DNA from 3 places in the Paenibacillus sp. LC231 genome. Region 2 is predicted to be linked to each of the others. Evidence: riboswitches for the same ligand, from Rfam matches in the RefSeq annotation. Region 2 holds a riboswitch; each other region holds the start of a gene.

Region 1 (3,283 bases), on a different contig from region 2:
TACACCAATGAACATCTGAATCATTGGCGAAAGAGCCATGATTGGAATTGTAATAATTAAACAAATATAAAAGCGTTTTTTAAAGTCATCTACATGATGACCGGCATGTTTATCCCCGCCGCTATGTTGGTGCCCGGTACTATGATGTGATCCGGAATGGTCATGGTCGTGTTTCATCCCTTGATGATGATGCTCACTTTCGTGTTTATGCATATGATTGTTCGTGAATTGATGTTTCACGCTCTTTTTGGAGTTTTTATACATTGAATTCACCTCTTCATAAGATTATTTAGTCTAATGCCGTAATAAGAAAAGATTGTTAGGACTACATCACGTAGTATTGTTACCCATTAATACTAATTTAAACCTTAAAGAGTAAAGTAATCACGGATTCAAAGCTCAGTCTTCATGTACAATCATCATTTTCAAATTTGTTCAGTTTCCTCACAAAATCTACATAACTTCGGGTTATATAATAGTCAACCTAACAATAGGTTACAAATCGTATGAAAAGCGAGGTGATTACATTATTTGATTTTTTGAATCAAATAAAAAGTGTTGTGCATCCTAAATTCTTGAATCGTAAATTCGAAAGGAGATATTGACTATGTCACATGAACAATACCAAAAGTGTATCGAGGAATGCATACGTTGTATGATGGCATGTAATAATTGTTACAACGCTTGTCTTGATGAAGAGAATGTAGCTATGATGACAAAATGTATTCGTTTGGATCGACAATGCGCTGATATTTGTGCTTTTGCTGCGCATGCAATGTCAACGAACAGTGTTTATGCGCGTGAGATTTGTAGTATCTGTGCCGATGTTTGTGAAGAATGTGGCACAGAATGTAAAATGCATGATGTAAAACACTGTCAAGAATGTGCAGAGGCTTGCTTTAGATGTGCAGAGGCTTGTAGAGCAATGGCAGCGTAGAACAGACTCAATAATCAATAAACCCTTCTTGTGAGAAAGGAGGGTTTATTGATTATAAGTTACAACTAAAATTATATATGACTTGAAGATAGCTGTTGGAGCAGATCAACGTCTGCTTGAACAGTTTTTTCTGCTTATACTGAAAATGAAGTAGTTACAATAATGTATTTAATAATTCACTTAGAAGAAGTCTGTGTTCATATAAGAATAATACAATAAGAGCGAAACTTCTCCTTATATGTGTACTTTATGGGGTGAATTTGAACGAAACTCGACTGTTTATAAAAAAAATGATGGATTTAGAGGATGGGATTGACAACATATACGAAAATGTACTACATTATGTAGGGTTACAAAAAATTAATTTTTAATGCCGAGTTTCATTTTTGAAAACGGGGGAACCATTCCGGGTGAATTATTCTTGATTGAAAAGGAATAAAGGGAGCCTTCTACCGAACCCTTAGCTAACTCCGTAGGCATCCGAAGGGAGAGCATGTGTTTGAAGAAATTCATGATTTCATTAATAGGGTCTGCAGTAATTTTATCAGCTGGTGCGACTAATGCGTTTGCTGATGATCAATCCAAATTGCGTACAGAAGTAAGTCAAGTTGTGGGTACACCTTACAAGTGGGGGGGAACTTCTGTATCGAGTGGATTTGATTGTTCTGGTTTTATCTTGTATATCTTTGATAAGTTTAATTTAGAGCTGCCACGGACATCAAATGCTCAGGCAAAAACGGGTACCCCAGTCGCAAAGAAAAATCTCAAACCTGGGGATTTGGTATTCTTTAATACAAGTGGTGCTGGTATATCTCATGCGGGGATTTATATCGGGAATGGGCAATTTGCTCATTCTTCCAGTAGCAAAGGGGTAAGGATTAGTAATTTATCGGAGTCATACTATAAGAATCGATACGTTACAGCAAGACGTACAATCTCTAAACAAAGTTATACAAAAATGGTAAGTGGATTGCACTAGTACTAATTTGTAATTAGACAAGCCCTGGTAAAAACCACGGGTTTGTTTTTTTGTATCGCATATTTAGGTGAATTAAATCTTGTTAAGAAATTAATCTAACAAAATTCATTAATCTACAATAGAAATACCATAAAATGAAAAATTGACTAGTTAAATTAAATAAACTACAATTCGTAGTATATAATATTATTGATTTCTTGATGTTTTTAAACAAGGATCAATTTTTAACACTAAAACACTACAATGTGTAGTTAATAATCCAGAAGGGAAGACTTTTTCTATGTGTGGGATTACAGGGCTTTTGATGTTTGAAAACAATTCGCTGCCAACGATGGCAGCAATTAGAAAAATGACCGATGCAATCAAACATCGTGGTCCTGATCAAACGGGCATTAGGTTGGTAGATCGGATTGCTTTAGGATTTACCCGTTTGTCGATCCTTGATTTGGAACACGGCAGCCAGCCTATTTCCAACGAAGATCAGAGCCTTTGGCTAGTTTTTAACGGTGAGATTTATAATTATCAATCATTAAAAAGAGAACTTGAAGACCTTGGTCATACGTTTAAAACGAACACAGATTCTGAAGTCATCATACATTTATATGAGGAGTATCAGGAATATTGTTTAGAAAAATTGCGTGGGATGTTTGGATTTGCAATATGGGATCGGAGGAAGAAACAATTATTTGCAGCTCGTGATCATTTCGGAATAAAACCATTCTATTACTATACGGATAATACTCAATTTGCTTTTGGATCCGAAATTAAAAGTATCCTTTCTTTAGATGGTCTGAAACCCGCCGTAAACCCGAAAAGCCTATTTCATTATCTAACATTACAGTATGTCCCCCAACCAGATACAATGTTTGCTGGAATAAAAAAGCTTGAACCGGGTCACTATTTGATTGTCGATCAATGGGGCAATATAAAGAACCAAACATATTGGGAGCCACAATTCGAACCGGAACATCGGCCAATTGAAACATTTATAGAAGAGATTCGGTATAAACTTAATGAATCTGTGAATCTTCATACCCAGAGTGATGTGCCGATAGGGAGCTTTTTATCTGGTGGCATAGACTCAACTTCGATTGCCAGTTATCTTAGCAAGAGAGGGCCTATAAAAACCTTCTCGGTAGGTTTTGAAGGTGAGCATAATGAAAATATATATGCCAAGAAGACGGCAATTGAACTGGGTATTGACCACTTTGATGAAGTGATATCGGTTGATCGTTTTTTTGAGGATACGATTAAGGCCGTATGGCATATGGATGAACCCATAGCAGATCCGTCTGCAATTGCGATCTATCGACTTTCCCAAGTGGCAAGAGAGCATATTACTGTCGCATTATCAGGTGAAGGTGCAG
Region 2 (3,283 bases):
TAAAATGCCCATGACGAATGCCTTCCTCCTTCAGCTGTTCCCCTAGAATTTTTCAGGGTGAATCAGCGCATAAATCAAATATAGAAAAATAAAGAGCGTGCATATTAAAATGATCATCACGACTAATCCACCTCCGGTTCCGACATGACCCGTCCGCACCAGGACATAAACAGCATGAGCAGTCCGTAGGTTCCTCCCAAGATAAGCACCATATATAAATCCTGCATGAATACAACCTCCTAAAACCTCATGGTCACATCAGCCAAGAAGCTTAGCTGACAATGGATGTAATCAGGAAGGATACCTGATGATGGTTCGTATGAAGCACCACATCGGCACCCAGTCCCTTGTATATCAATCGCGGATTGCTGGAATGGGTAATCACATAAATCGACTCCGTCGTCCATGTCCGGCAGATCCGTAAATAGCGGCAGCACAAGTTCAAGCTGCTTTCGAACAAATACACCTTGCTGACGGGAAACTCGGGAATGATCCAGGTTTGTTCATCCCTTGTATCGATAAGAATCATGTTGGTGCAGCCTAGTTCTCGCAGCCTCTCCTGCTCAACCCGGTTGTTGGCTATGGCCGCAAACGAAATGCGCATATAGATCAGCTGGCGGATAAATTCTTCCCCGGCCTTGTTCGGCGCGGATACCAGGATAAACTCCTGCGGTTTCTCCATCTTTTGTTCTCCTCCTAAAAAGTTCAGAAAGAGAAGACAACAACAAAGAAGCCTGGGGAAAGAGAAGAACTCTTCCCGCAGGCTTCTTCATCAGAACACGGTGAAATACACCGTGGCCCAAGTCCACGACAATCGTTGCCTCTCTCGATACGCTTACGAGGTTAGCTGACGGATTCGGGCGTGAGAGTCGCCCTACCCATAGACCGTTATCTTGTCCATGGGATTCACCCCTGAGAGATCAAGTTCATCTCCCGACTGGTTCCCCCGTTCCTTTTCCATTCAAGGACTCAGCGAAAATTAAAAACGAGTAGCATGTTATTCTATTAGCCATTGACTAACATCCAGGTCCGACAAAACAGCACAGCTTCAGGTTCGAGCGGTGAGAGTCGCATCATCCTGCATTTCCAGCGAAGGCCCATGTTGCCCTCGCCCGAGATTCGATCCATAAAGAGCACGGCAGCTCTCACACAGCCTTTAGGTCTTCATGGAACGGCTGCCTGTATACCAACCGCCGATGTCCGTCAATTCATAGTTCGTATCATACGTCCGGCCTTGCAGGAAGTAAATGTGAGCAAAAACACATGTAGCCTTATGTCGAACAGGATCTGACCGATTTCGCTCCATTATCTCCTGAATTCTGCTCTATACTATGTATTTCTCTTGTTTTCTTGTATTTATCGCAATCTATCGAGATACCGAGATTTTGCCATGATAATAGATGTCACGACCGAATGTACGCGTTTTCTTTTACGGTTTTCATCGATTTTCGGAATGTATCCGTTCAATATGGCCATTTACTTTTAGAGTCCTCCGGCGTATGATTCATCCATCATTCGAAACATTCGTTTACGCTGAGCTCTCGACAGATCGGGAGACGGGGGAACCAAAACCGCCAACGGAGCTTCTGTTGGTGAATGGGGTGAATCCGCAGGCCTGATGATCAGGCATCGCGGTAGGGTGCTCTCAAGCCCGAATCCGTCAGCTAACCTCGTAGGCGCGATTTGAGAGAGAACACCACCCGAGCCTTAAGCGAAGCGGCCACTGTAGCAGGGCCTCTAACGATAAATAGGCCTGGAGAGCGGGGTTACTCTGCTCACCGGGCCTTTTTGCCGTGCATATAACATTCCTATAAAGGAGCGTAGATCATGACGAAACTCATCGAGGCCGCACTGGCCCCCGTCATCGAAACTGAATCGCCTGCATTAAATGCAGAGCTCATCCGCTGCATGGAGATATATCGTTTCGACCGGGGCTCGGCTGAACGCTTTATCCCCTGGAGCGACCGAGATTGGAACTGCGGGTTGTTCAAAATCAGCTGCAATGACGCGGCCGGGTATGCCGAATATGCCCTGCCAAGCACAAGAGAATTCGCGGATCTGATCCGCTGGGCATCCGTCTTTACGAGGCTGAGAGGTATGCCCGTGACCGAGGCCGTTCGCTATGCCCAGAAGCAGCAGCAGTGGGGATCCGTACGAATGCAGCTCGCCGTATCGGCCCTCGCCGATCTGGAGGCCAATCTGCAACAGCACATCACCCGTATGCGGTTAGGCAGCCTGCCGCTGGAGCGTTCCTTCCTGATGGACTGCTCGGAGGCGTATTATTCCTTCTAGGACAGCTGCTAGAAAGAGCTACCGTTCTCGCTTCCATTGCAATTGGCCGTTTCCCCCCGCTCACTTGAACATATTTTTGAGCACCATCATCAGGTTGGCCGGCTTCTCTGCCAGCCGCCGGGTGAAATACGGGTACCACATCGTTCCGTAGGGCATATAACACCGAATTCGGTAGCCGTCCTGCGCAAGCGCAGCCTGATCGTTCATCCGCAGCCCGTACAGCATCTGAAACTCAAATTCCTGTTTGCCTATGCGGCTCTGCTCGGCAAACACCTTCACCCAGTCGATGATGTTGTCGTCGTGCGAAGCAATCGCGACGTAGGCTCCCTGATCAAAATGCATTTTGATCAACTTCTTATAGTTGTCAATGACCTCCCGCTTCTGCTGAAAGGCGATGGTTCCCGGCTCTTTGTACGCCCCCTTGACCAACCGCAGATTTACGCCGGCATGCATCAAATTGTTGACGTCCTCCTCCGTACGGAACAAGTAGGCTTGCATTACGGTCCCCACGTTGGTCAGCCCCTCCTTATGGAGCCGCAGCGTCATATCAATCGTCGCCTGGGTGTACGGCGAATCCTCCATATCCAGACGAACGAAATTGCGGTGCTCTTTCGCCTTTTTCACCACCATTTTGATGTTCTCGTACGCCTTCTCCAGATCCAGCGCCATGCCCATCTGCGTCGGTTTCAGCGATACGTTCGACTGCACTCCACGCCTCGCGATCCCTTCCACCAGCTTCAAATATTCCTCCCGATACCCGGCTGCTTCGTCCAGCGTCCGGATGCCCTCCCCCAGATGGTCCAGCGTGACAAGAATGCCCTTCGCGTTCAGCCTCTCGATTTCATCCAGCGCCTCATCCAAGGTATCGCCGGCAATGAATCGGCCCGCCAATTTCCGGCCGTACTTGATCGACAACCATTTCACGAGTTTATTGCCGGACACCGTCAGGATCACTTTGCGGTAAAGCTCGGTTCCGTCCATGCGCGCGCCC
Region 3 (3,283 bases), on a different contig from region 2:
CGCACACTCATATGGATGCTCCCCAATTCGACGAAGACCGGGAAAAGGCAATCCAGCGGGCGCTCGAAGCCGGCGTGACCCGGATGATCAATATTGGATTTAACCGGGAGACGATTCCGACTACGATGAAGCTGGCAGAAACTTATGATTTTATATATGCAGCGGTAGGCTGGCATCCTGTAGACGCCATTACCATGGAGGATCATGACCTGGATTGGATCGCCTCTTTGTGTAGTCACGAGAAAGTGGTGGCTATAGGAGAGATCGGTTTGGACTATTATTGGGATACGTCTCCGAAAGAAGTTCAGCACCGAGTGCTTCGGCGCCAGATCGGACTGGCCCGGGAATTGAACATGCCGATTGTCATTCATAATCGGGATGCGCATGAAGATATCGTGAGAATTTTGCGCGAGGAAAAAGCCTCCGAGGTGGGCGGTGTCATGCATTCCTTCTCCGGAAGCTGGGAAACGGCCAAAATATGTCTCGATATGGGATTCCATATTTCGTTTGGCGGGCCGATTACCTTCAAAAATGCAAAGCAGCCCAAAGAGGTTTTGGCGCAGGTTCCGCTTGACCGATTATTGATCGAAACGGACTCCCCTTACCTAACACCTCATCCCTTCCGCGGGAAACGAAATGAGACTGCTTATGTAAAATTGGTGGCGGAGGCGGCAGCCGAAATTAAGGGGTTGTCCTATGAGGAATTGGCCCAAATTACCACCCAAAATGCGCTGGAACGATTTGGTATTTAACGAAAACGAGAGCAAAAGCGATGAAAAAGAGAGCATTTTCGATTAATTAAAGTTTTTTAATCAGAAAAGGCGTTGATATTACAATATTTTAACCTTTTACATGAGAAAATGTGGTTGAATGTTGCTTTACAACCTGCATACAAACAGGATATCATCTTTTCAGTGATAAGAAGCTGCGATGTGCAGATCGCGGCCGAATATTTCATGAACCGTCTCGCTTAATCTCCGAAATTCTGGGGAACGGGGGAACCGATACCGCCGTGCATACTGGTCTGAATGCGCGCAGCTGTATTTGATTTCTTTTTCGGGTCTTTGGGGTGAATTTGAAGGATCTCGCCATGAGCGGGTATCCGGATCTAGGGCGTCTCTCTTACGTCCGAACCCGACAGCTAACTCCGTAAGCGAAATAAGAGGGGAATTCTCGTGCATACCATTTCCATGATTCTAATCATCAGGAAGCCACGTTAGAGCCTCTAGTACTCTTTCAATGGCTTTCTTTTATTTTTGAATAATGGAGAGGGGATCATCATACTCTTGGTAAACAAGGGGTGGTGGTACATGGACGGAAAGACGGGAATTGACGCAGGGTGTAGATAGATAGCAGGGCGCCTTGTGAGAAAAATTGCTATAGTCACGTCAAATGCATTCATGCGTTTACCTAGACGGCGGGACTATGAAGGAGGATGGAATAGTGGGCATTTTTCAACCTGAAGAAACCCATGAATCACAATCATCCAGCATGTCTTACGCATTGAGATGGAAGCATGACAATTTGCGTCAACTGATGTTGCTCGGTGCCATGGGTGCCGTTACGGTATCACTTCTCATATCGTTGGTCGTACATGATCAGGCAGGCAAGGAAGTCCAGCTTGTCGTCGATGGTCGTGTCACCACAGTTGAAACACGTGGATCATTGCTGCAGGAATTGCTGGATGAGCAAGCGATCACGTTGAGTCCCCAGGATCAGATTTCGATGCCTTTAAACGGCGCGATCGAGGATGGAGACCGGATCATCATTGACCGGGCAATTCCAGTCAAAGTTACAGTAGGCAGCACAACCAAAACCATATTTACATCCCAGGATACGGTTGATCATGTACTTAAAGAGGCTGGTATTACGATCCAGGGTGAAGATATAGTACAACCGGCACAGAACACGAAGCTGACCAGCAATATGAATATCGATGTCGTTCGCGTCACGAAACAAAAAGTTAAGGAGACGGAGGATCGCAATTTCCGCGTGATCAAAACAGCCGACCCATCGCTTGAGAGAGGGGATAACCGCGTTATTCAGCGGGGCGAGCCTGGTCTCATGGTGAACCATTATGAGAAGGTCTACCACAATGGCAAGCTGGTTTCCAAGACGAAGGTCTCCCAAGAGATTGAACGCAGAACGAAGGATAAAATCATTGCCGTTGGCACGAAAAAAGTGGAGAAGCCTGTCATCGTCCAGGCGGCAGCCACCGATGTAAAGGCTAAACCGGCTAAATTGTCCGGCACGAAAAAAGTAACGACCGCCAAGGCAGTCGAGAACAATGTGGTTTCTCGGGCAGGCGTTGATTTTAAATACAGCAAGGTATTGAACAACGTGTCGATGACGGCGTATTCCGCTGAGCAGCAGGGAATCGGTACACGCACGGCATCCGGCACACGCGTTACAGAAGGACGCACCATCGCCGTTGATCCTAACATCATCCCGATCGGCTGGTGGGTCTATATCGAAGGCATTGGCTTCCGTCGTGCAGAAGATACGGGCGGTGCCATCAAAGGCAACAAAATCGATGTTTATTATGATTCACTGAAATCGGCCATAAATTTCGGCCGGAAGAGCGGCCGCACCGTTTACGTGATCGGTCCGGTTAAACCTGAATTGAACTAGACGCATGAATTCCAATTTACAATACCATTCTAATGCTATACTATTTAGCTTATAATATATAATGATGAAGAAGAGGGAATATTTCCTCTTCTTTTGTTTTGTTAAGAACGGAGTATATAGGGCTAAGATGGTAGAACCTAGAGGTTGTACAAGCCTGTTTTCTTGGGAAGGAAGAGAACAAACGCATGATTAAAGAAGTGATTGTTGTGGAAGGCAGAGACGATACCGTTGCCATTAAAAGGGCCGTAGAAGCGGATACGATTGAAACGGGCGGCTCAGCGATCAATAAACAAATCCTGAAACGCATAGCGCTTGCTCAGGAGCGCAGAGGCGTTATTATATTAACCGATCCTGACCATGCAGGGGAGCGGATCCGCAAAATTGTGGATCAGGGTGTCCCTGGCTGCAAGCATGCCTTTATTCCGGAAGCGGATGCTACCCGCAAAGGGGATATCGGCGTAGAGAATGCCTCGCCGGAAGCGATACGGCGTGCGCTGGAACGGGTCCATACCTCCTTTGAGGGCGGAGAGAGCCTGATCAGTCTGGAGGACATGCTGGAGGCTGGATTATCAGCCCATCCGGAGGCTGCTGCAAGGCGTATGACAATGGGAGACCTGCTCGGGATCGGATATTGCAACAGCAAGCAATTCCA

Evidence for each region. Region 2 has a riboswitch for cyclic di-AMP ahead of AK95_RS06320 (hypothetical protein). Riboswitches for the same ligand answer to the same signal wherever they lie in the genome.
Region 1: it holds a riboswitch for cyclic di-AMP, as region 2 does, so the genes downstream of both, AK95_RS21920 (C40 family peptidase) here and AK95_RS06320 (hypothetical protein) in region 2, are expected to answer to the same signal.
Region 3: it holds a riboswitch for cyclic di-AMP, as region 2 does, so the genes downstream of both, AK95_RS16945 (3D domain-containing protein) here and AK95_RS06320 (hypothetical protein) in region 2, are expected to answer to the same signal.

Annotation. Positions count from the first base shown of each region.
Region 1 is NZ_JFOM01000037.1:167,747-171,029, reverse strand. It holds gene AK95_RS21925 (heavy metal translocating P-type ATPase) at 1-264, opposite strand, end outside; gene AK95_RS33615 (four-helix bundle copper-binding protein) at 608-937, shown strand; cyclic di-AMP (ydaO/yuaA leader) riboswitch at 1,299-1,432, shown strand; gene AK95_RS21920 (C40 family peptidase) at 1,437-1,916, shown strand; gene asnB (asparagine synthase (glutamine-hydrolyzing)) at 2,197-3,283, shown strand, end outside.
Region 2 is NZ_JFOM01000010.1:33,824-37,106, forward strand. It holds gene kdpA (potassium-transporting ATPase subunit KdpA) at 1-12, opposite strand, end outside; gene AK95_RS35290 (potassium-transporting ATPase subunit F) at 43-117, opposite strand; gene AK95_RS06315 (hypothetical protein) at 272-682, opposite strand; cyclic di-AMP (ydaO/yuaA leader) riboswitch at 817-985, opposite strand; gene AK95_RS34070 (hypothetical protein) at 1,157-1,306, opposite strand; cyclic di-AMP (ydaO/yuaA leader) riboswitch at 1,522-1,695, shown strand; gene AK95_RS06320 (hypothetical protein) at 1,828-2,292, shown strand; gene AK95_RS06325 (proline dehydrogenase family protein) at 2,353-3,273, opposite strand.
Region 3 is NZ_JFOM01000024.1:48,132-51,414, reverse strand. It holds gene AK95_RS16950 (TatD family hydrolase) at 1-752, shown strand, start outside; cyclic di-AMP (ydaO/yuaA leader) riboswitch at 958-1,172, shown strand; gene AK95_RS16945 (3D domain-containing protein) at 1,444-2,631, shown strand; gene rnmV (ribonuclease M5) at 2,817-3,283, shown strand, end outside.